2 regions of the Streptomyces sp. HP-A2021 genome follow, and region 2 is predicted to be linked to the other one. Evidence: predicted binding sites of a transcription regulator. Region 2 holds the regulator's gene; the other holds the start of a gene.
The links. Region 2 encodes HrcA, which represses chaperone genes, less so after heat shock. Its sites were predicted from a motif close to TTNGCACTCNGNNNNNCNGAGTGCNAA; they were not measured.

Region 1: groES (co-chaperone GroES) is a predicted target of HrcA. The motif match lies at 9,787-9,813, and genes of this name have one in related genera.

What each region holds. Positions count from the first base shown of each region.
Region 1 is NZ_CP094344.1:3,925,210-3,937,092, forward strand. Features, by position in the region: gene MQE23_RS17605 (WhiB family transcriptional regulator) at 137-466, shown strand; gene MQE23_RS17610 (LysR family transcriptional regulator) at 596-1,492, opposite strand; gene MQE23_RS17615 (MOSC domain-containing protein) at 1,573-2,241, shown strand; gene MQE23_RS17620 (SDR family oxidoreductase) at 2,361-3,134, shown strand; gene MQE23_RS17625 (hypothetical protein) at 3,148-6,714, opposite strand; gene MQE23_RS17630 (ester cyclase) at 6,810-7,517, shown strand; gene groL (chaperonin GroEL) at 7,590-9,215, opposite strand; gene groES (co-chaperone GroES) at 9,332-9,640, opposite strand; gene MQE23_RS17645 (polysaccharide deacetylase family protein) at 9,858-10,595, opposite strand; gene MQE23_RS17650 (polysaccharide deacetylase family protein) at 10,592-11,470, opposite strand.
Region 2 is NZ_CP094344.1:6,615,376-6,627,258, reverse strand. Features, by position in the region: gene MQE23_RS29945 (S41 family peptidase) at 1-855, opposite strand, end outside; gene MQE23_RS29940 (hypothetical protein) at 901-1,458, opposite strand; gene MQE23_RS29935 (VOC family protein) at 1,508-1,900, opposite strand; gene MQE23_RS29930 (16S rRNA (uracil(1498)-N(3))-methyltransferase) at 1,919-2,659, opposite strand; gene MQE23_RS29925 (nitronate monooxygenase) at 2,656-3,732, opposite strand; gene dnaJ (molecular chaperone DnaJ) at 3,833-4,969, opposite strand; gene hrcA (heat-inducible transcriptional repressor HrcA) at 4,969-5,985, opposite strand; gene MQE23_RS29910 (MBL fold metallo-hydrolase) at 6,157-6,888, shown strand; gene MQE23_RS29905 (DUF3097 domain-containing protein) at 6,920-7,720, shown strand; gene hemW (radical SAM family heme chaperone HemW) at 7,935-9,167, opposite strand; gene MQE23_RS29895 (SpoIIE family protein phosphatase) at 9,195-11,438, opposite strand; gene MQE23_RS29890 (HAMP domain-containing protein) at 11,610-11,883, shown strand, end outside.

The DNA of each region.
Region 1 (11,883 bases), 2.7 Mb from region 2:
CCGTTCGGACCTATTTCTTCCGCTTTGCCAGTGTCTGGAGCTAGATTCGCAATGAGTCATATTTTCATCTCCTTAGATCGTAGTTGTACGGTCGTGGACACCGGATCCGCCCATAACGGCTACAAGGGGTCACGTAATGGCAGATTTCTCCCGCCTTCCCGGACCGAACGCGGACCTGTGGGACTGGCAACTGCTGGCTGCCTGTCGCGGGGTGGACAGCTCGCTCTTCTTCCATCCGGAGGGTGAGCGCGGTGCGGCTCGGAGCGCTCGCGAGAACTCGGCCAAAGAGGTCTGCATGAGGTGCCCGGTGCGTGCCGAGTGCGCCGCCCACGCGCTGGCGGTACGGGAACCGTACGGCGTGTGGGGCGGGCTGACCGAGGACGAGCGTGAAGAGCTGATGGGGCGGGCGCGCAACCGGCTGGTGTCGGCGTCGGCATCGGGCGGGCACGCCGCCTCGAACACCTGAAAGAACGTTTCTGCGAGACAGGCACGCGCACGCGTGCCGTTGGTTTTTGACGCGCTTGCGCCATGACTGGACGCGTTTGCGCTGTGGCGGGACGCGCTTGCGCTGTGGCGGGACGCGCTTGCGCTGTGGCTAGCGGTGGGCGGCCCGTGCCAGTTGGCCGAGCGTCGCCGCCACCGCCGGGACCTGTGCGAGGTCGGGCAGGGTGAGCGCGACGATCTCCCGGCGCACCGCCGGTTCCAGCGTCACGGTCCGTACCCCCCGGGGCCGCACGGACTCGATGGCCAGCTGGGGCAGCACGGCCACGCCCAGACCGGCGCCGACCAGGCCGGCGACCGCCGGGTAGTCGTCGGTCGCGAAGTCGATGCGCGGGGTGAAGCCGGCCGCCGCACACACCTCGACGAGCTGGCCGCGGCAGCGCGGGCAGCCCGCGATCCACGGCTCCCGCGCGAGTTCCCCGATCGCGACGGACTGCGCGCCCGCGAGCCGGTGCCGCTCCGGCACGAGTGCGACGAGCCGGTCCGTCAGCAGCGGCCGTACGACGAGGTCCTCCCACTCCTCGGCGCCCGCCGCCCCCTCGTAGCGGAAGGCCAGCGCCACGTCGCAGTCGCCCTCGCGCAGCATGCCGACGGACGCGGGCGGTTCGGCCTCCTCCAGGAAGACCCGGGTGCCGGGGTGCGCGTCGCGCAGGGCGGCGAGGGCGGTCGGCACGAGGGTGGAGCTGCCGCTGGGGAAGGAGACGAGCCGGACCCGGCCCGCCCGCAGCCCGGCGATGGCGGCGACCTCCTCCTCGGCGGCCGTGAGTCCGGCGAGGATCCCGGCGGCGTGCCGCACCAGCGCCTCGCCTGCCTGGGTCAGGCGCATCTCGCGTCCCGTGCGGATCAGCAGAGGCGTGCCGACGGAGGCTTCCAGGGCCTTCATCTGCTGACTGATTGCGGGCTGGGTGCAGCCCAGTTCGCGGCCGGCGGCGGAGAAGGAGCCGGTGGCCGCGACGGCGCGCAGGACGCGGAGATGACGTGCTTCGATCACCCTTCGAGGATAAGCGACCCTTTGAAGGCACTCCGAATAATGCGTCGACGCTTTGGGGCCGGGTCCCCTACCGTGCGGGCATGAAGCTTCTGTCTGTGAATCTGGGCCGAGCCAAGGCTGTGCCGTACACGGACAACCCGGAGGGTGTGACCGGAATCGACAAGCGGCCGGTGGACGGGCCGGTGCGGGTCTCGGCGCCAGGTCCCAAGGGCGTCGGCGGGAGCGGGCTGGCCGGGGACGCGGTGTGCAAGCTGGAGCACCACGGCGGCGACGACCAGGCGGTCTACGCCATGGCGCGCGAGGACATGGACGTGTGGGAGCGCGAGCTGGGCCGGACACTGACCGACGGGGCGTTCGGCGAGAACCTCACGACACAGGGTCTCGACGTGTCCGGCGCGCGGATCGGCGAGCGCTGGCGCATCGGGCCCGAGGTGGTGCTGGAGGTCACCTGCGGGCGGATCCCGTGCCGCACGTTCCAGGGCCATCTGGACGAGAAGCACTGGATGAAGCGGTTCACGCAGCGCGGCGCGCCCGGGGCGTATCTGCGGGTGATCGAGCCCGGCGTGATACGGGCGGGCGACCCCGTCGAGATCGTGCACCGGCCGGACCACGACGTGACGGTGACCCTCCAGTTCCGGGCGGTGACCACCGAGCGGACGCTGCTGCCGCGGCTGCTGCCGGCGGGCGAGGCGCTGCACCCGGAGTCGCTGAGGCTGGCGCGGGAGTACGCGGAGAAGCACGGGGTCTGACGGCTGCTCGCCGCTCGGACCTCACGGGCCGGTCGCCGCGCGGGTCTCCACCGACCCTTCACCGGCGGGACCCCCGCAGGCAAACCGATGCACGTAGTCCAGGTCACTAACCTGCTGCCATGACAACGGCTCTGATTACGGGATCGACGGCAGGCATCGGGGCCGCGTTCGCGCGGCGACTGGCGGCGGACGGGCACAACCTCGTGCTGGTGGCCCGCGACACCAAGCGGCTCCGGGAGCAGGCGACCGAGCTGCACGACCGGCACGGCATCGAGGCGGAGGTGCTGACGGCCGACCTCGCCGAGGACAAGGGCATCGAGTCGGTGGCCGACCGGCTGGGCGACCGCAAGAACCCCGTCGACCTGCTGGTCAACAACGCCGGCTTCGGCAACAAGGGCCGCTATCTCGACGTCTCCATGGCCGACGAGCTGCGGATGCTGAAGGTGCACTGCGAGGCGGTGCTGCGGCTGACGTCGGCGGCGACGGAGGCCATGCGGGAGCGCGGTCGCGGCGGCGTCGTGAATGTCGCGTCGGTGGCCGCGTTCGTCCCGCGGGGCACCTACGGCGCGTCCAAGGCCTGGGTCGTGCAGTTCACCCAGGGCGCCGCGCGGGACCTGGCCGGCAGCGGCGTACGGCTGATGGCGCTCTGCCCCGGTTTCGTGCGCACCGAGTTCCACGAGCGGGCCGGCATGGGCACGGACAACATCCCGGCCTGGATGTGGCTCGACGCGGACAAGCTGGTGGCGGCGGCACTGCACGACCTGGCCCGCGGCAAGACGCTGTCCATTCCGGACCCGCGCTACAAGGCGCTGATGGGGGCGGCGAAGCTGGTGCCGCGGGGAATGCTCGGGGCGGTGTCGTCCAGGACGGGGCGGAAGTACGGGCCGCAGTAGGCGCCCCGTGGTGCTACCCGCAGGCGGACTTCATCGCGTCGGCCGCCTCCACCACGAGCGGAACCGCGTCCGGTGCCTGCCTGAGGAGGGCGGGCAGGGCCGACACCCACTCACCGCCCTGGAGGGCCAGGGCAGTCAGTCGTCGGGCCTGTTCGCCGTCGGTCGTCGCGGCCGCGATGCGCGCCCGGGCCCTGGCCAGCGTCGCCGGAGCGGACAGCGTCCGTGCGAGTTCCTCGGCGCGGGCGCACTCTCCCGACGCGGCCAGCACCTCGACCAGGGCGAGCGTCCCCTGAGCGCGGTCGTACGGGTCCTCGATGGTCTGCAGCGTTTCCCTGGCCCGCTCGTGGTGCCCGAGGGCGGTCAGGGCCTCGGCCACGGCTGTGGCCCCGATGTACCAGGCGGAACCGCTCGGCGGGCCCGGAGGCGGCATGGCGTCGAGCGCGGCCCGGGCGGCCTCGGTCTCCCCCGCCGCGGCCAGGGCCCTGACAAGAGCGCTCAGTTCCATCGTGGAGGGGCGGTCGTACTCGCCCTGGAGCGTGATCACTTCGTCGACGATGCGCCGCGCCCTGTCGGTGTGACCCGTTTCGGTCAGCGTCACGGCGAGTTCGCAGAGTGCCGAGGTAACGGTCCCGGGCCAGGCGTCCTGGCGCACGCGGGCCTCGGCCGCGTCGAGGTCGCCGGCTTCGGCCAGCCCTCGGGCGAACGGCACGACCAGCGGCGACAGGATTCCCGCGAAGGCGGAATCCGCCTCGGCCTCGGCCCTCATCACCGCTTCGGCCGGGGCCACCTCCCCGGACCTGGCCCATGCCCGCACCACCGGGACCAGGAGGTGTCGTCGCTCGAAGTCGTCCGGCGCCCACCCTGCCAGCCTCTCCGCCCGGTCCAGCTCTCCGGTGGCCGTGCGGGCGGCGACCAGCTCCCGCAGGGCCAGGCTGTAGTCCCCCGGCGAAGTGTGGGGTTCGCTCGGGCGGTTCATGACGAGCGGCTCGGCCCCGTCGAGCACCGCGAGCGCCGCTTCCCGGTGCCCCGCTTCGGCCAGAGCCGTGGCGGCGACGCCGAGTTTCCGGGCGGCCGTCAGCGGATGGAGCACTCGGGTCCGGCTCTCGACGTCGAGCAGGAGCCGCTCGGCCTCCTCGCTCCGTCCTGCCCGCGCCAGTGCGGCAGCCACTTCGACCGACGCGTGCGTGTGCTCCACCGGGCGGGCCAAGGAGTCGGCGAGCGTCCGGGCCCGATCCGGGTCCCCGGACTGCGCGAGGGATTCGACGACCTCATAGAGGGCTGACGGGCCCTCCGCCCGGGGGCCGAGGGTGCGTGCCAGCGCCTCGGCCCGGTCGGCCTCGCCCCCGTCCGCCATGATGCGCACGATCGAGCACAGCGTCGCCCACGCGACATCCGCCGCGGGGATCTGCCGGGCCAGTTCCTCGGCCTGCTCGTAGCGCCCGGCTCTCGCCCGGGCCTGTGCCACCTCCCGCAGCACGTGGTGCTCTCTGCCAGGGCCGACCGTGTCGAGCAGTGCCTCGGCCCGGTCGAGCTGCCCGGCCCACGCCAGCCACCCGGCCAGCCCCTCCGTGGCCTCCCAGTGGCCCGCCTCGCCGTGCAGACCGGCCAGGAACGCCTCGGCCTGGTCGAACTCGCCCGCCTCGGCCAGGAGGTCCACCACCTGATCGGGCTCCGCACGGTCCCGCGCCGACGCCACGGCCTCGGCGCACAGGGCGTCAGCGCGCTGCTGCTGCCCCGACTCGCGCAGTGCGGAGGCCAGAGCGATCAGCGCGCCGGCGCGGGCGCCCGGTTCGCCGGCTCTGGCCATCGCTTCTGCCTCGGCATGACGGCCTGCCGCCGCGTGGGCCTCGATCACGGTGTTCCTCATACCGGTGCGGCACTCCTGGTTCGGCGCGCCGTCGACCATCTCCTGGGCGAGATCCCACCGCTGGGCCGCGAGGCAGGCCTTGCCGACCTGAACGTACGTGTGGATGGCGAAGTACTGGGTGCTGACCGTCCGCGCGAGCGCTGCCGCCCGGTCGAACTGCCCGGCCCGGGCCAGGAGGTCCGCCACCGTGCAGCGCGCCAGGTCGTCCCGGCCCTGTCCCTCGCCCTGGCGCGCCGCTTGCTCCGCCTCGGCGAGCAGTTCCAGCGCCCCGTCGACGTCTCCCCGCTCCAGCAGTACATCGGCGACGGCGGCCAGGCCCATGGCCCGGCGACGGCCGTTCGGGAGGCTGCGGGCCAGTGCGACGGCCCGGCCGGTCTGGCCGGCCAGGGCCCAGGCGTGCGGCAGGGAGTCCGGGGCGCCCGCGCTGCGGTCGACCAGCCGTTCCCGGTGGATCGCCAGGCGCAGTGAGTCGAGCGGCCGGCGCGCACCGCGCTCGATGATGAGGTCCTCGGTGAGGTGGATCTCGTTCACGGCGGTCGCGTCACTGCCGGTGCGGGCCAGCATGCGCTCCTGGCGTCGGGTGTCCGCCCCGCATCGGAGCATCCGCTCCAGGTCACCGGTGGAGCGGAGCATCCGGAAGTACCCCCGCAACAGATACTCCGGGGTCTCCTCCGGCCAGTCGCGCCCGCGCCACTCCTCCGCCCAGGTGTGCAGTTTCGCGCGGTAGAGGTCCGTCTCGGACGTGCCGAGCATCTCCTCCGCCTGGGACTGCAACTCCTCGTGACCGAGCAGGTAGACGTCGACGCGCAGGCCGAAGGTCCGCCCCGCCCGGGTGCTCAGGACATCCCGTACCCGGTACGGAACGGCTCCGGTGAGCGCGGCCAGGTCCTCGGCCGTCAGGCCACCGCCCGCCACCGCCACCAGGCCCAGCAGGTCGTGCTCCAGGCCGCCCGCCTCGATCAGCCGCTTCAGCTCCCGTTCCGCCTCCGCGCGGATCGCCCGGGCGTACGGGGACGGCGACAGCGTCCGTACGATCGCGGGGTCGCGCAGCGGATGGTCCTCGGGTACGTCACCGGGCAGCGGCGGGTTGAGCCGCCCCGCGACCAGGACCCGCATCCCGGCCTCCGGGCGGGTGGGCAGCAGGCTCGCGATGCTGTGGGCGTCCGGGCCGGTGGTGACGCCACGGTCCTCGTCCAGGCCGTCCACCAGGAGGACCAGGCGTTCCCCGCGCTCGGCGCAGGCGCGGGCGGCGGCGCCGTACAGGTACAGGAGGTGGGCCTCGCGGGTCGCCACGGTCAGGTGGGCGGGGAGGGCTTCTCCGGACAGCTCCGCCAGCTGTTCGAGTACGACGTCCACGTACGCCGCGACGTCGTTCTGGGCGCCCAGGCGGGCCGTGATGAAGAACGGCACGATCCGTACGTCCTGCGGAGGGTGCAGGGCGAACCACGACAGCAGCGCCGTCTTGCCGGCCCAGGCGCCCGCGCGCCACCAGGCGTACGCCGGGCCGGAGTCGGCCGTGCAGAAGGCGGACAGCTCGGCCGACTCCTCCTCGCGGTCGACGAGTCGGGGCGGGGCGATGCGGCGGACCTGCTCCCAGTACGCCGAACGGACCGGCGGGGTGAGCAGGATGCGGTTGTGATCGCCGGTGACGGCCACCGCGATGTCACCGCCCGCGGTCACCGACCGCTCCCCCCGCTTCCCCCACCAGCGCATGGCCTCATGATGCCAAAGGGCCGGGAGGCGACGAGCGGCTCTCGCGGGGACAATGGAGCTGTTCAGCCGGACCCAGGGGGGCCGGAGGCGAGGCCATGACCTTCGTACAGCTCATCGAATGCAGGACCAGCCGGCTCGACGAGATGAACCGGCTGATGGACAGGTGGGTCGAGCAGACCAAGGGGAAGCGGACCGCGACGCACAGTGTGGTGGCCAAGGACCGGGCCGACTCCTCGCACATCGTCGAGATCGTGGAGTTCCCGTCGTACGAGGAGGCGATGCGCAACTCCGGGCTTCCGGAGACCGACCGGATCTTCCAGGACATGGTGGCGCTCTGCGACGAGACGCCGACGTTCACGGACCTGGACGTGGTGCGGGACGAGCAGCTGAACTCGGCCACCGCGCGCAGGTTCTTCGAGCTGGCGCCCGGGCAGGGTGCGGCGCCCCCGTTCAACGACGTGTTCATCGAGGGCTACCACGACCACGATCCGTCCAATGTGCAGGACGTCATCGGGCTGGACGCGTTCCGGCGCGAGGTGGAGGTGTGGCGGGGAGGCTTCGACTTCTCGTTCACGATCGAGGACCAGATCGCCCAGGGCGACCGGGTGTGCACGCGGTGGACCTGGAAGGGGCACCACAAGGGGGAGTTCCTCGGGATTCCGCCGACCGGGAAGGACGTCACCATGACCGGGACGACCGTCCACCGGTGCACGCCGGACGGGAAGATCGCCGAGGGCTGGTGGCAGTACGACCGGCTGGGGCTGATGCAGCAGCTCGGGGCGCTGGACCCGCTGGAGTTGTGACGGGACCCGCATACGGGAGAAGCCCCCGTTCCGCGCGAGGCGGGGCGGGGGCTTCTCGCAGAGGTCGGTGCCTCAGTGGGCGTGGCCGTGGCCGTGGCCCGCGGCGGCCGGCTCCTCCTCTTCCTTCTTCTCGACGACCAGGGTCTCGGTCGTGAGCAGGAGGGAGGCGATGGAGGCGGCGTTCTCCAGGGCGGAGCGGGTGACCTTGACCGGGTCGATGACGCCGGCCTTGACCAGGTCGCCGTACTCGCCGGTGGCGGCGTTGAAGCCCTGGCCCTTGTCGAGCTCGGCGACCTTGGAGGTGATGACGTAGCCCTCCAGGCCGGCGTTCTCGGCGATCCAGCGCAGCGGCTCGACGACGGCGCGGCGGACGACCGCGACACCGGTGGCCTCGTCGCCGGTCTTGCCGAGGCTGCCCTCGAGGACCTTGGCGGCGTGGACCAGGGCGGAGCCACCACCGGAGACGATGCCCTCCTCGACCGCGGCGCGGGTCGCGGAGATGGCGTCCTCCAGACGGTGCTTGCGCTCCTTGAGCTCGACCTCGGTGGCGGCACCCACACGGATGACGCACACGCCGCCGGCCAGCTTCGCGAGGCGCTCCTGGAGCTTCTCGCGGTCCCAGTCGGAGTCGGTGGTCTCGATCTCGGCCTTGATCTGGGCGACGCGGCCCTGCACGTCGTCCTTGTTGCCGGCGCCGTCGACGACCGTGGTGTCGTCCTTGGTGACGGTGACGCGGCGGGCGGAGCCGAGGACGTCCAGGCCGACCTGGTCGAGCTTGAGGCCGACCTCCTCGGAGACGACCGTGGCGCCGGTGAGGACCGCCAGGTCCTGCAGCATCGCCTTGCGGCGGTCGCCGAAGCCGGGGGCCTTCACCGCGACGGCGTTGAAGGTGCCGCGGATCTTGTTCACGACGAGGGTCGACAGGGCCTCGCCCTCGACGTCCTCGGCGATGATCAGCAGCGGCTTGGAGGCGTTGGCCTGGATGACCTTCTCCAGCAGCGGCAGCAGGTCCGCGATGGCGGAGATCTTGCCCTGCGTGATGAGGATGTACGGGTCGTCCAGGACGGCTTCCATGCGCTCCTGGTCCGTCACGAAGTACGGCGACAGGTAGCCCTTGTCGAAGGCCATGCCCTCGGTGAAGTCCAGCTCCAGACCGAAGGTGTTGGACTCCTCGACGGTGATGACACCGTCCTTGCCGACCTTGTCCATCGCCTCGGCGATGAGCTCGCCGACCTGCTGGTCCTGGGCGGACAGCGCGGCGACGGCGGCGATGTCGGACTTCTCGTCGATCGGGCGGGCCGAGGCGAGCAGGTCCTCGGAGATCGCGGCGACGGCCGCGTCGATGCCCTTCTTCAGGGCGGCCGGGGAGGCACCGGCGGCGACGTTCTTCAGGCCCTCGCGCACGAGCGCCTGGGCGAGCACGGTCGCGGTGGTCGTACCGTCACCCGCGATGTCGTTGGTCTTGGTCGCCACCTCCTTGACCAGCTGGGCGCCGAGGTTCTCGTACGGGTCCTCGATCTCGACCTCGCGGGCGATCGTGACACCGTCGTTGGTGATGGTGGGGGCGCCGAACTTCTTGTCGATGACGACGTTGCGGCCCTTGGGGCCGATCGTCACCTTGACCGTGTCGGCAAGCTTGTTGACGCCGCGCTCGAGGGCGCGACGGGCGTCCTCGTCGAACTTCAGGATCTTCGCCATGGGAGCGTGAGCCCTCTTCCGGAATCAGGGTTAACGGCACTGCGCCCCGGGCGCCCGGCTTCTTAGCGATCGCGGGGGGCCAGGGGCGCAGCTCAAAGCAATGTGCTTGGGGTGAATTACTTCTCGACGATCGCGAGCACGTCGCGGGCCGAGAGGACGAGGTACTCCTCGCCGTTGTACTTCACCTCGGTGCCGCCGTACTTGCTGTAGAGCACGACGTCGCCGACGGAGACGTCGAGCGGAAGACGGTTGCCGTCCTCGAAGCGGCCCGGGCCCACGGCCAGGACGACGCCCTCCTGGGGCTTCTCCTTGGCGGTGTCCGGGATGACCAGGCCAGAGGCGGTGGTCTGCTCGGCGTCGAGCGGCTGGACCACGATGCGGTCCTCGAGCGGCTTGATGGCAACCTTGGAGCTGGTGGTCGTCACGATCCGACCTCCCCCTTCGGAGATCTCACGGGGTTAACTGTCTGAGGTGGCGACCAGGTGGATCCGTCGTCGCGGGTGCCGGACCTGCCCGTCGCTGTGTTGGCACTCTCCAGTGGGGAGTGCCAGAGCCGAGACTATGACTGTGATTAGCACTCGGTCAAGCGGAGTGCCAATTGCCGGGCGGCGCGTCGGCCAGGATGTGGTGCCGGGCGAGACATCACAGGTAGTCCTCCAGCCGCCCGACCCGCAGTCCTCGCGCCTCGATCTCCCGCAGCAGTCGCACGGTCCGTTCCGTCAGGGTCGGGGACGCGGGCTCCCCCGACGGTACGGAGACGATGTCGCCGGGGCGCAGGCCGGGCTTGCCACGGGTGTAGGTCAGGGTGCCGCCGGGCTCCAGGGACGCCCGCCAGAGGACGACCGCCCGGATGCCGCAGTCGGCGGCGGCGTGCAGGGTCGTCGTGTCGTACGTGCCGTAGGGCGGGCGGAAGAGGCGGGGGCGGATGCCGAAGAGGGAGCGGAGCTTGTGCTGCTGGCCGCAGATCTCGGCGCGCTGGCCGGCGTAGGGCAGGCCGCGCAGGGCGGGGTGGTCGAGGGTGTGGTTCTGGATGGACGCGCCGACCGCGCGGAGGCGGGCGAAGTGGCCGTAGCCGGGCCCTACGACGCTGTCCGTGAGGAACATGCTGACCGGAAGCCGCCGTTCGCGGACGAGGCCGACGAAGCGGGGGTCGCGCTCGGCGCCGTCGTCGTAGGTCAGGAAGACCACCCGGTCGTGGGTGCGGACGTGGTCCACGACGGGCGGGAGGCCGCCCGGGTCCGGCCCGCGGACGTCGCTCGAACGTTGTGTCGGGGACCGGCCCCGGCCGTCCGCGCCCGCGCGCTCCCCGACGGCTCCGGCGCAGCCGGCCAGCAGGATCGCTCCCGCGCACACCACGGCGGCCGGCGACCCACGCCTCACAGGTAGTCCTCCAGCCGGCCCACCGCGTACCCCTCGGCCGTGACCTTGTTCAGGAAGCGGCGGATCATGTCCGGCATCGTGCCCTGCCACTGGTCACGGCCGCGGAAGTGGGTGAGGACGATGTCGCCCGGGTGCAGCCTCCGGTCCCACTCCCGGTACTCCCAGCGGTCGGCGAAGACCTCCTCGTTCCAGAGGGGGGCGTACTCGATGCCGCAGGCCTTGGCGGCGCGCAGGGTCGCCCTGTCGTAGCTGCCGAACGGCGGGCGGAAGAGGGTCGGGCGGGTGCCGTAGCGCCTCTCGATGAGGCGCTGCATGCCGCAGATCTCGCGTTTCTGCGCGCGGTACGACAGGCCGCGCATGTAGCGGTGGCGCAGGGTGTGGTTGTTCAGGACCACGCCTCGGTCCTGCATCTTCTCGAAGTAGCGGTAGTCGTCCTTGATCAGGTAACCGCTGAGGAAGGCGCTGTAGGGGACCTTCAGGTCGGTCATCATGCGCAGGAACGCCGGGTCCTTCTCCGCGCCGTCGTCGATGGTGAGGAAGACGACCTTGTCCCGGGTGGGGACGGTGGTGAAGACGGGCGGGAGGTTCAGTCTGCGGTGGCCGCGCACCTCGAAGCCCTCGCGGGTCCTGATCCTCGGCTTCTTCGCGGGGGCCGGCGGGGCGGTCAGCGGGACCGCCCTCAGCCCCCAGCGCTGCGCGGCGGCGACCCGGACGGCATGCGCGCCGCGCAGTTTGGAGGCGTAGGAGTCGAGCGCGCGGGCCGGGGGCGCGTCCAGGGGCTGCTGGCCGCCGGCCGGGGGGATCCGGCCGCTGTCGCCCTGCGCGCAGCCCGAGGCGATGGCGGCGAGGGTGAGTACGGCGAGGCCGATCCGCACACCGCCAGATGCCCGGCTTTTGTCATTTTGTACGACTGCTCGCATGATGCGGGATCCTCGCAGCCGGTCCTCCCGGATCGGCCTCGACACCGCGACGGGCGGCGCACCATCCACCGAGTGGCCCACACACCGTCCGGACCGGACCCGGGCCGACTTTTCGGCGCGCACACAGACGGACCACGGCCCGCCGCCCAGTCCGGGGCGGGCCGAACTCCGCGGCACGACGGACCACCGGGCCGGATGCCTCGTTCCGGCGGCGCCCCAGGTTGCCGGAGCCGGCGCCGCGCCCGGTGCCACCGGAGCAGCGGACGCCCACGGAGCAGGAGCCCGCCGCGCGGGACCCGGGCCGCCCCGCGTGCCGGCCCGGACCGACCGGCGTCCCGGGCGGACCGACGGGCACCAGCCCGGACTGC
Region 2 (11,883 bases):
GTTCACGGGGAACGGCTGGAGGTCGACGCGCTGTCCGCCGAGCCGCACGTCGAGCCGCCGCGGCTCCGCCCCGTCCAGGTCGTCCAGCACCCACAGCTCACCGGCGCTGGAGTAGACGACACGGGTGCCGTCGGTCGCCGCGTGCCGGGCGTAGAAACCGTCGAGCGGTGTGTGCCGGCGCAGGTCGGATCCGTCGGCGAGGGAGGAGTACAGCGCGCCGGTGGCCTCGTGGTCGGAGAGGAAGGCGATCCGGTCCCCCACCCACAGCGGGTACTCGATGTTCCCGTCCAGCCCCTCGTGGAGCCGTACGAACTCGCCGTCTCCGTCGGGGTCGATCCACAGCTTCCCGGCGGTACCGCCCCGGTACCGCTTCCACCAGGCGGCCTCGCGCCCCATCGGCGCGGACAGCAGGACGACACTCGGCCCGAAGGCGATGTCACCGACCGGCCCGTACGGCAGCGTGGTGGCCGGACCGCCGTCGAGCGGCACGGCACGCGCCCACGTGCGCCGCAGGCTCGCCTGCCCGTGGGAGCTGATCGCGAGCACCTCGCCGTCCGGGGTCCAGCCGCGCACCTGTGTCTTCAGACTGCCCCAGTACGTCAGGCGCTTGGCGGGGCCGCCGTCGACCGGGGCGATGTGCACCTCGGGGGCGCCGTCCCGGGTGGAGGTCCAGGCGACGGTGGTGCCGTCGGGCGAGATGCGGGGCAGGGTCACCGGCACGTTCTCGGCGCTGACCCGCCAGGCCCGTCCGCCGTCGAGAGGAGCGAGCCACACGTCGTCCTCGGCGGTGAAGGCGACCAGGTCACCGTGCACGTGCGGGAAACGGAGGTAAGCAGGCGATGCGGACTGTGTCACCCGATCACCCTATGCAGGGAGGCCGTCGTACGGACAGGGTTCGGATCACTTGCCCTCGACAGGGCGGCAGTCCGGGTACCGGTCACACCAGATGGTCTGCGTGACGGTCACGGTGACGGTGGGGCCGGGCTGCCCGTTCGGGGGCCCGCCTCCGACGGGCGGCGGGCTGGTGGAGTTGCAGTCGCCGAGCCCGTCGACCTCGAACCACACCTTGCCGTCCACCTTGGCGGTGATGTTCCCGCGCACACAGGCGCCGTCCAGCGCGTGGGTGACCTTGCCGTCGACGGTGATGTCCTTCCCGTCCTCCGTCTCCCCCTCGCAGTCGACGGTGGCGACGGTCCTCTCACTCGCCGACGGCGACGGCTTCCCGCCCTGGCCGGAATCCCCGTAGGAGGCGGTGCACGTGAGCCAACGCACGCCGGCCTTCTGCCGGTTCAGCTCCTTGGTGACGGCCTCGTCGGTGGTGTACGCGACGGACGCGGAACTGATCCCGCCACCGGGTTCACACGCCACCACGCCGCCGACGGCAGCCACCGCGCAGGTCACCGCGACCGCCACCGTACGGTTGCGCGGCCCTCGCCGAATCCTCCTCAGTACCCCCATGGAGGGGAGCCTGCCACCGTCGGGGGCCGCGCGGTAGGGCGCAAAGGCGTCAGCCGCGCAGCAGCAACCACTCCTGCAGCTCGACCAAGTTGCCCTCGGGGTCCTTGAGGTGGGCGACGCGCAGGCGGTCGGTCAGGTGGGCCGGACCGTGGAGGATCGTGGCGCCGCGCATCGTGACCTCCTCGCAGTACGCGTCCAGGGCGTCGACGCGCAGGACGACCAGGGAGCGGTGGCCGTTCGCCGTGTCGCCCAACTCGTCCAGGACCTCGGCCATCATCGTGCGGTCCTGGAGGGCGATCCCCGCCGAGCCCACGGCGGGGCTGAACTTCTCGTACGGCCCGTCCGCCGCCCCCGACTGCGGCTTGAGGCCGAGGACCTCGCCGTAGAAGCGGTAGCAGGCGGCGAAGTCGGTCACGAGCAGTCGTACCTGTGCGAGTTCCACGGTGCCTCCGAGAAGGGTTCAGGTCCAGCGGCCGGTGCGAGCCAGGAGCACGGCCGTGGCCGCGGTCCCGGCAGTCGATGTGCGCAGCACACTGCGCCCGAGGCGATACGCCTTGCCCCCCGCTTGTGCGAACAGCGCCAACTCCTCCGGCGCCACGCCCCCTTCGGGCCCCACGACGAGCACGATCTCGCCGGACGACGGCAGTTCGGCCGTCGCCAGCGCCTCGTCCCCGCTCTCGTGCAGCACGGCGGCGAAGTCGGCACCGGCCAGCAGCGCCGCGACCTGCTTGGTCGTCGCCGCCTCCGCGACCTGCGGGAAGCGCACCCGGCGGGACTGCTTGCCCGCCTCCCGGGCCGTCGCCCGCCACTTGCCCAGCGCCTTCAGCCCGCGGTCGCCCTTCCACTGCGTGATGCAGCGCGCCGCCGCCCAGGGCACGATCGCGTCGACGCCGACCTCGGTCATCGTCTCGACGGCCAGCTCCCCGCGGTCGCCCTTGGGCAGCGCCTGGACGACGGTCACCCGCGGCTGCTCCGGCGGCTCCTCCGTCACCGGGTCCAGCCGGACGATCAGCCGGTCCTTGCCCTCGGTGTCGAGCACGACACCGTCCGCCCAGCGCCCGGCCCCGTCCGTGAGGACCACGTCCTCTCCGGGACGCAGCCGCTTCACGGAGACGGCGTGCCGTCCCTCCGGGCCGTCGAGGACATAGCGGCCGCCTCCGCCCGCGTCGAAGTGCTCGACCACGAACACCGGAGCTGTCATCGCACTCCGCCTCCGCCCGACAACGCTGTCCGCGCCGCGGCGAGTTCACCGGCCAGCACCTCCACGAGCTGCCCGGCGGGCAGCTCCCGCGCCATCCGGTGGCCCTGCCCGGCCCACAGCGCCATGCCCTGCGCGTCCCCCGCCTTGGCGGCGGCCTTGCGCAGCGGCGCGGTGAGGTGGTGGATCTCGGGATAGGCGGCGGGCGCGTACGGGCCGTGCTCGCGCAGGAAGCGGTTGACCAGGCCGCGCGCCGGGCGCCCGGAGAAGGCCCGGGTCAACTCCGTACGGACGAACAGGGGGTGGGTCAGCGCCTGCTTGTGCAGGGCGTTCGCGCCCGACTCGGCGGTGGCGAGGAACGCGGTGCCGAGCTGGGCCGCGCTCGCGCCCGCGGCGAGGACGGCGGCGATCTGGCCGCCGCGCATGATGCCGCCGGCGGCGATGATCGGGATGCTGACGGTCTCCCGGATCTGGGCGACCAGCGACAGCAGCCCGATGCCGCAGCCGTCCGTCTCGGGGAGGTCCCGGTGCGTGCCCTGGTGGCCGCCGGCCTCGACGCCCTGCGCGATGACCGCGTCCGCGCCCGCCCGCTCGACGGCCCGGGCCTCGTCCGGGGTGGTGGCGGTGACCAGGACGAAGGTGCCGACCCGGTGCAGGGCGTCGACGACCTCCCGGCTCGGTGCGCCGAAGTGGAACGACACCACCGGCACGGGGTTGTCGCGCAGGACCGCGAGCTTGGTCTCGTAGCCGTCGTCACGGCCGCTGTCGGGGTCGCCCAACTCGGCCTCGTACCAGGAGGCCTCGCCGGCCAGCTGGTGGGCGTAGACGTCGATGGCGGCGGGGTCGGCGTACTCCGGCTGCGGCATGAAGAGGTTCACGCCGAAGGGCCTGCCGGTGAGGCTCCTCAGCTGCTTGATCTCCTCGTACATCCCGTCGGCGGTCTTGTACCCGGCGGCGAGGAACCCGAGCCCGCCCGCCTCGCACACGGCGGCGGCGAGCTTCGGCACGGAGACGCCGCCCGCCATGGGGGCCTGCACGATCGGGTGGGGGAAGAGATCGGTCAGCGCGGAGGACATGACCGCATGTTGTCACGTCCTCCGGACTACTCCGAAACCGGCCTGCCGTGTGGCATAGACCAGAGGAAAAGCCACCCGCAGGCCCCCTGGGGAGCCGGCGTCACCGCCCGTTGAACGCGTCCTTCAACCGCGAGAACAGCCCTTGCTGCCCCGGCTGGAACTGACCCGTGGGCCGTTCCTCGCCGCGCAGTTTGGCCAGCTCGCGGAGCAGGCGCTCCTGCTCGACGTCCAGCTTGTTCGGGGTCTGGACCTCGACGTGGACGATGAGGTCGCCGCGTCCGCCGCCCCGCAGGTGTGTGACTCCGCGGCCGTGCAGCGGGATCGACTGGCCGGACTGGGTGCCCGGGCGGATGTCGACCTCCTCCAGGCCGTCCAGCGTCTCCAGCGGCACCTTCGTGCCGAGGGCGGCCGCCGTCATCGGCAGCGTGACCGTGCAGTGCAGGTCGTCGCCGCGCCGCTGGAACTGCGAGTGCGGCAGTTCGTGGATCTCGACGTACAGGTCGCCCGCGGGACCGCCGCCGGGCCCGACCTCGCCCTCACCGGCGAGCTGGATCCGCGTGCCGTTGTCGACACCGGCCGGGATCTTGACCGTGAGCGTACGGCGCGACCGCACGCGCCCGTCACCCGCGCACTCCGGGCACGGCGTGGGCACCACGGTGCCGAAGCCCTGGCACTGCGGGCAGGGCCGCGAGGTCATGACCTGGCCGAGGAAGGACCGCGTGACCTGGGACACCTCACCGCGACCGCGGCACATGTCGCACGTCTGGGCGGAGGTCCCCGGCGCCGCGCCCTCACCGTTACAGGTGTTGCAGACGACCGCCGTGTCGACCTGGATGTCCTTCGTCGTGCCGAAGGCCGCCTCGTCGAGCTCCACCTCGATGCGGATCATCGCGTCCTGGCCGCGGCGGGTGCGCGAGCGCGGACCGCGCTGCGACGCCGTGCCGAAGAACGCGTCCATGATGTCGGAGAAGTTCCCGAAGCCGCCGGCCCCGAAGCCGCCCGCGCCGCCGCCCCCGGCCTGCGAGAGCGGGTCGCCGCCGAGGTCGTAGACCTGCTTCTTCTGCGGGTCCGACAACACCTCGTAGGCGGCGTTGATCTCCTTGAACCGCTCCTGGGTCTTCGGATCGGGGTTGACGTCCGGGTGCAGCTCGCGCGCGAGCCGCCGGAAGGCCTTCTTGATCTCTTCCTGCGACGCGTCGCGGCGCACGCCGAGTACGGCGTAGTAGTCCGTGGCCACTACGACTCCGCCAGGATCTGTCCGACGTACCGTGCCACTGCGCGTACCGCTCCCATCGTTCCCGGGTAGTCCATGCGGGTCGGTCCGACCACGCCGAGCTTGGCGACAGCCTCGCCGCCCGAACCGTAGCCGACCGACACGACGGACGTGGAGTTGAGTCCTTCGTGGGCGTTCTCATGACCGATACGTACGGTCACGCCCGGATCCTTCGCCTCGCCGAGCAGCTTGAGGAGCACGACCTGCTCCTCCAGCGCCTCCAGCACCGGCCGGATCGTGAGGGGAAAGTCGTGCCCGAAGCGGGTCAGGTTGGCGGTGCCGCCGATCATCAGCCGCTCCTCGTTCTCCTCGACGAGCGTCTCCAGAAGTGTGGAGAGCACCGTGGAGACCGTACCCCGGTCCTCGTGCTCGAACGCCTCCGGCAGATCCTCCACCAGACTCGGCACATCCGCGAAACGGCGGTTCGCCACCCGGCTGTTGAGCCGCGCGCGCAGATCCGCGAGCGAGGCCTCGCCGAAGGGCGCCGGGCAGTCGACCACGCGCTGCTCGACCCGCCCGGTGTCCGTGATCAGCACGAGCATCAGCCGCGCGGGCGCGAGAGCGAGCAGCTCCACGTGGCGCACGGTCGAGCGGGTCAGCGACGGGTACTGCACGACGGCGACCTGGCGCGTGAGCTGGGCCAGCAGCCGCACCGTACGCGCCACGACGTCGTCGAGGTCGACGGCTCCCTCGAGGAAGTTCTGGATCGCGCGCCGCTCGGGCGCGGTCATCGGCTTGACCCCGGCCAGCTTGTCCACGAACAGCCGGTAGCCCTTGTCGGTGGGGATGCGCCCGGCGCTGGTGTGCGGCTGGGCGATGTACCCCTCGTCCTCCAGGGCTGCCATGTCGTTGCGGACGGTGGCCGGCGAGACGCCGAGGTTGTGCCGCTCGGTGAGGGCCTTGGAGCCCACCGGCTCCTCGGTGCCGACGTAGTCCTGGACGATGGCGCGCAGCACCTGAAGCCTGCGTTCACTGAGCATTCGCGCACACCTCCAGAAGTCGTCCGCCTGGTGTCCTGCCTGTGAGGCCTGGCACTCTGCGCGTGCGAGTGCCAGCATTCCCCGCCCAGTGTACGGCGGTGAGGTACACCCCCGGCAAGGCTGGTCGCGTGCTGTCGTGCCCAGGGCGGCGGTCACCGCTAGCGTCGCCGTATGACGGTGACTTGGGAAGAGCTCGGATGGGAACGCGTGGCCGCCGGGGTGGGGCGGTGCCGGCTCCCGGTGTGGGACTGCACGGCGGGGCTGGTCGCCGGTGAGGGCGCGGTCCTCATGATCGACGCGGGGTCGAGCCCGGCCGAGGGCGCGCGGTTGCGCGAGCAGGCGCGGTCGCTCACCGGTCACCGTGTGACGCATCTCGCGCTGACCCATCCCCACTTCGACCATGTCTTCGGGGTGGCGGAGTTCACGGACGCGGAGGTGTTCGGCGCGGTGGGCGTGGACGCGGTGCTGACGCGCGTCCGGGACCGCGAGGAGCTGCGCGCCGACGCGGTGCGAGGCGGCCTGGCGGAGACCACCGCGCAGGAGGCGGCGGACCGGCTGGTCGCGCCCCGCCACCTGGTCTCCGGCGAGTGGACCCTCGACCTGGGCGGCGGGCGCCAGGTGCTGCTGGCCAACGTGGGCCCCGGGCACACCGCGCACGACCTGGCGGTGCTGGTGCCGGGGGATCCGGAGGTGGTGTTCTGCGGCGACCTGGTCGAGGAGTCCGGCGAGCCGCAGGCGGGCCCCGACGCCGTGCCGTCGCACTGGCCGGCCGCCCTGGACCGGCTGCTCGACCTGGGCGGCGAGGACGCGCTGTACGTGCCCGGTCACGGAGCGGTGGTGGACGCGGCGTTCGTGCGCGCCCAGCGCGACGCGCTGGCGGCGCATTTCGGCGTGTCGCGGTGATCGCCGTACGCCTTCTCCTATCGTCATTCGAATGCGCCAGTACTCTCCGGACCTGACCCCGCCGTGGAAGAAGCCGAAGCCGGTGCCCGAGGTTCCGGCGGAGCCGGGCCTGGTGGTCGAGGAGGCCGGGACCGGTTTCTGCGGTGCGGTGATCCGCTGCGAGGCGGGCACGGTGACCCTGGAGGACCGCTTCGGCAAGCACCGGGTGTTCCCCCTGGAGCCGCGCGGCTTCCTCCTGGAGGGCAGGGTCGTGACGCTGGTGCGCCCCTCGCCCGCCGGCCCCGCACGTCCCACCCGTACGGCGTCCGGTTCGGTGGCCGTCCCCGGCGCCCGCGCCCGCGTGGCCCGCGCCGGGCGCATCTACGTCGAGGGCCGGCACGACGCCGAGCTGGTCGAGAAGGTCTGGGGCGACGACCTGCGCATCGAGGGCGTGGTAGTGGAGTATCTGGAGGGCGTCGACGACCTGCCGTCGATCGTCGCCGACTTCGCCCCCGGCGCGGACGCGCGGCTGGGCGTCCTGGTGGACCACCTGGTGCCGGGCAGCAAGGAGTGGCGTATCGCCGAGTCGGTGACGAGCGAGCACGCCCTGGTCGTGGGCCACCCCTACATCGACATCTGGGAAGCGGTGAAACCGTCGTCCCTGGGCATCGAGGCATGGCCCCGGATCCCGCGCGGCCAGGACTGGAAGACGGGGGTGTGCAGCGCGCTGGGCTGGCCGGAGAACACGGGCGCGGCCTGGCAGCGGATCCTGTCGGCCGTACGGTCGTACAAGGACCTGGAGCCGGCCCTGCTGGGCAGGGTCGAGGAACTGATCGACTTCGTGACGGCCTAGCTGCGGGCATGCGTGCCTCCCCCAGTGCCTTAAGGGCCTGGGAGGTGCCCCCAGGGCGGCACGGGTGGGCGCAGCGGCACCCCGCTCCGCCGGGCTGCTGCATGCCGCTTAGCTGCGGGCAGTCGTGCCGCTGGGGCGGCACGGGTCGGCGCAGCGGCACCCCGCTCCGCCGGGCTGCGCAACGCCCCGGCCCCAGCACCGACGCCGCAGCACCTCAGTCCACGAGGTCCCGAACCACCGCATCCGCCAGCAACCGCCCGCGCAACGTCAGCACGGCACGCCCCTCCTCGTACGGACCGGCATCCAAAAGCCCGTCCGACAACGCCCGCCGCGACGCCGCAAGCCCCTCCTCCCGCAGCAACGACAACGGCACACCTTCCCGCAACCGCAGCTCCAGCAGGATCCGCTCGACCCGCCGGTCCTCCTCCGACAGCACCTCACGCCCGGCCCCCGGCGACCGCCCCGCCGCCAGCGCCCCCGCATACGCCCCGGGATGCTTCACGTTCCACCACCGCACCCCACCCACGTGACTGTGCGCGCCCGGCCCGGCCCCCCACCAGTCGGCCCCCCGCCAGTACAGCTCGTTGTGCAGGCACCGCCCCGCCTCCGAGGTCGCCCAGTTCGACACCTCGTACCACTCGAAGCCCGCGCCCGAGAGGACCTCGTCCGCGATCAGGTACCGGTCGGCATGCACGTCGTCGTCGGTCATCGGCACCTCGCCCCGGCGGATCCGACGCGCCAGCTGCGTCCCCTCCTCGACGATCAGGGCGTACGCGCTGACATGGTCCGGCCCAGCCCCCAGCACCGCGTCCAGCGAGGCCCGCCAGTCGTCGTCGGACTCCCCGGGCGTGCCGTAGATCAGGTCGAGATTCACATGCTCGAACCCGGCCGCCCGGGCCTCCGCGACGCACGCCTCCGGCCGCCCCGGCGTGTGCGTGCGGTCCAGCACCTTCAGCACATGCTGCCGCGCACTCTGCATCCCGAAGGAGATCCGGTTGAAGCCCCCCTCACGCAGGGCCGCCAGATACGCCGGATCCACCGACTCCGGGTTCGCCTCGGTCGTGACCTCGGCGTCCTCCGCCAGCCCGAACTCGTCACGGACGGCTGCGAGCATCCGCACCAGGTCACCGGCGTCGAGCAGGGTGGGCGTACCCCCGCCCACGAACACCGTACGAACGGGCCGGGGGTCGTCCCCCAGCACCTTCCGCGCCAGCCGGACCTCGTCGACCAGCGTCTCGGCATAGTTGTCGCGCGAGGCCAGCACGCCACCGGTGCCGCGCAGCTCGGTCGCCGTGTAGGTGTTGAAGTCGCAGTAGCCGCAGCGGGTCGCGCAGTACGGAACGTGCAGGTAGAACCCGAGCGGACGGTCGGCGGCCCCGGCGAGCGCGGATGCGGGCAGCGCGCCGTCGTCGGGGACGGGCTCACCGTCGGGGAGTGCGGAAGGCATGTCCTCCATTGTCCAGCACCCGGGCGGTCACTCGGCCTGAAGCACCAGCAGCGCCAGATCGTCCGCCGGGGGCCGCGCCCCGAACTCGTGCACCATCCGCTTGATCCGCTCGGCTATCAGCTCCGCGTCCAGCCCCGCACACCCGGCCAGCGCCGTCGCCAGCCCGTCCCCGTCGTCGAACTGGCGGGAGCCCGAGCGCCGCTCGGTCACTCCGTCCGTGACGCACAGCAGGGTGTCGCCGGAGCGCAGCTCGAAGGTCTCACTCGCGTACGCGGCGTCCTCGACGACCCCCAGCAGGGTCTGCGGCTGCGCGGCCGTGTGGACCTCGCCACCCGCCCCGAGCACGAGGGGCAGCGGGTGCCCGGCGGAGGCGACGGTGCAGCGGACGCCACCGTCGAAGGGGACCAGCTCGCCGTACAGCAGGGACAGGAAGCGTGTCTGAGGGCCGTCGCCGGGCGGGGTCGGCCGCGCGCCGGCGGCCACCAGCGCGCGGGCCGCCGCGTCCGCGGCCTCCGTGGCGTCGTCGAGCAGGAGCTGGTTGAGGCGGTCGAGGACGTCGGCGACCCGATAGCCCTCACGGGCCAGCAGCCGCAGCCAGGGCCGGGCCAGGCCGATCACGACGGCGGCCTCGGGCCCCTTGCCCTGGACGTCGCCGACGGCGAAGCACCAGCGGCCGTCACCGGCCGGGAACAGGTCGTAGAAGTCGCCGCTGGGCCCGCCCTTGTCGCACGGTTCGTAGACGAGGGCGCTGCGCACCCCGGGGATCTCGGCCACGGCGCCGGGCAGCAGTCCGCGCTGGAGGACGGCGCTGATGGTGGCCTGGCGGGCGTACTGGCGGGCGGCCCCGATGGCGAGCGCGACCCGGCGGCTGAGGTCCTCGACGAGGCCGGTGATCTCGTCGGGGAAGCCGGCGGACCCGGACCGTCCGATGACGAGGGTGCCCAGCGGGCGTCCGCCGGCGACGAGCCGGTACGCGAGGGCCGAGCCCGGCTCGCCGGGGGCGTCACCGAGCGCCTCACCGGGCCAGGGATAGTCGGCCGGCCCGGCCTCTGACGGGTCGGACGGGTGCGGTGCGTCCTTCTCCAGGGCCCGGCGCAGCTCCTCGATGCGGTTCTCGCTGCCGTGCCAGACCCGGGCCAGCCGGGGCCCGCCCGCTCCGGCCCCGCCGCTCCAGCCGCCGGCGGTGGCCTCGTCCTCCAGCCACACCGCGCACCAGTCGGCCAGCCGGGGCACGATCAACTGCCCGGCGAGGGCGGCGACCAGGTCCTCGTCGAGCTGTCCGGCGAGCAGGTCGGAGGCCTCGGCGAGGAAGGAGAGGGCCCCGCGGCCCAGCCAGGACCCGTCGCGTCCGTCACGGCCGTCGCAGTCCTCGTACCGCTCCCGCCACTCCCGCAGGTCGTGCCAGTCGCGCAGGTCGCCCGAGCCGCCGCCAGAATCGTGCGGGTCCCGCGCGTCCCTCGGTCCCCTCTCCCGGGCATCCTGCCCGGGGGGCGGATCCGGCGCCAGGATCTCCGCCACGCGCAGCCCGCGCGCCAGCGCGTGCTCCCCGGCGTACGCCTCGATCTGATCGCCGGCCTCACAGCCCCCGGCGGGCAGCCGCGCCCACACGGTCTTCCGGCCCGTGCGGTACGTGATGCCCCAGGCCTCGGAGAGCGCGCCGACGAGCCGCAGGCCGCGCCCGTACTCCGGGGTGTCGTGCGGCGTTTCCGGCTCGCCGCCGCGCGGGGCGCGTGAGGGGTGGTGGTCGGAGACCTCGACGAGGAGCGCGGCCGTGTCCTTGTCGTCGCCTTCCAGCCGGCACTCCAGCTGGACGTCGGTGCCGGCGTGCACGACGGCGTTGGTGACGAGTTCGCTGACGACGAGCAGGGCGTCGTCGGCGAGACGGTCGGTGAGGTGCTCGGCGCCGGGCAGACCGAGCCCGGTCCACTCGGTGATCGCCGCGCGCACCAGGGCGCGAGCGGAGCCCGGCGCGAGTGAGCTGCCGGGCAGGGTCGCGTACGCCCGCGCACGCTCCTTCACGGGCGCCTCGGAAGCGACTGTGGACACCTCGGATACCGGGCCGGACACCTCGGGCGCGATCACGGGCGCCTCGGACGCGAGCCCGGAGACCTCGGACGCGCCCCCGGGTGCCTCAGCGGTGAGCACGGGCGCCTCACAGCCGGGCACGGACGCCTCGGGCCCGGCCACGGGCGCCTCGCACCCGGGCACCGGCGCCTCGGAAGACGGCGCACAATCCTCGGAGACGGCCCCCTCGTGCAGGGGTACAGGCATCTCCGAAGCGTGCGCAGGCGCCTCTGAGGCACGGGAAGCGGTCTCCCGTTGCGTCGGAATGGCCCCCATGGACAGCTCCCCGGGCAGTTCGTACGAATACGCCACAGTCGATGCCGACAGGGTGACAGACTGGCCACGCCCATAAGCGCCGAGTTACCGAAGTGGGCCGTCATGAGTGAGAACAGTGCTACTCCTGTGGTCGAAGACCGGTACGAAGACGGTCAGATTCGTGCATCCGATCTGCGTCCCCTGCTCGCCGCCATGACAGCCGCCCGCGACGGCGACTTCACCAAGGTGCCGGAAACCGGCCACGGGATGGTGGCCGAACTCACCGCGGTCTACAACCAGATCATGGACCGCAGCGTCCACTTCACCACCGAGGTGCGCCGGGTGAGACGGGAGCTGGTGCGGCACGGCCGACTCGACGAGCGGCTCTCGGCCAGTC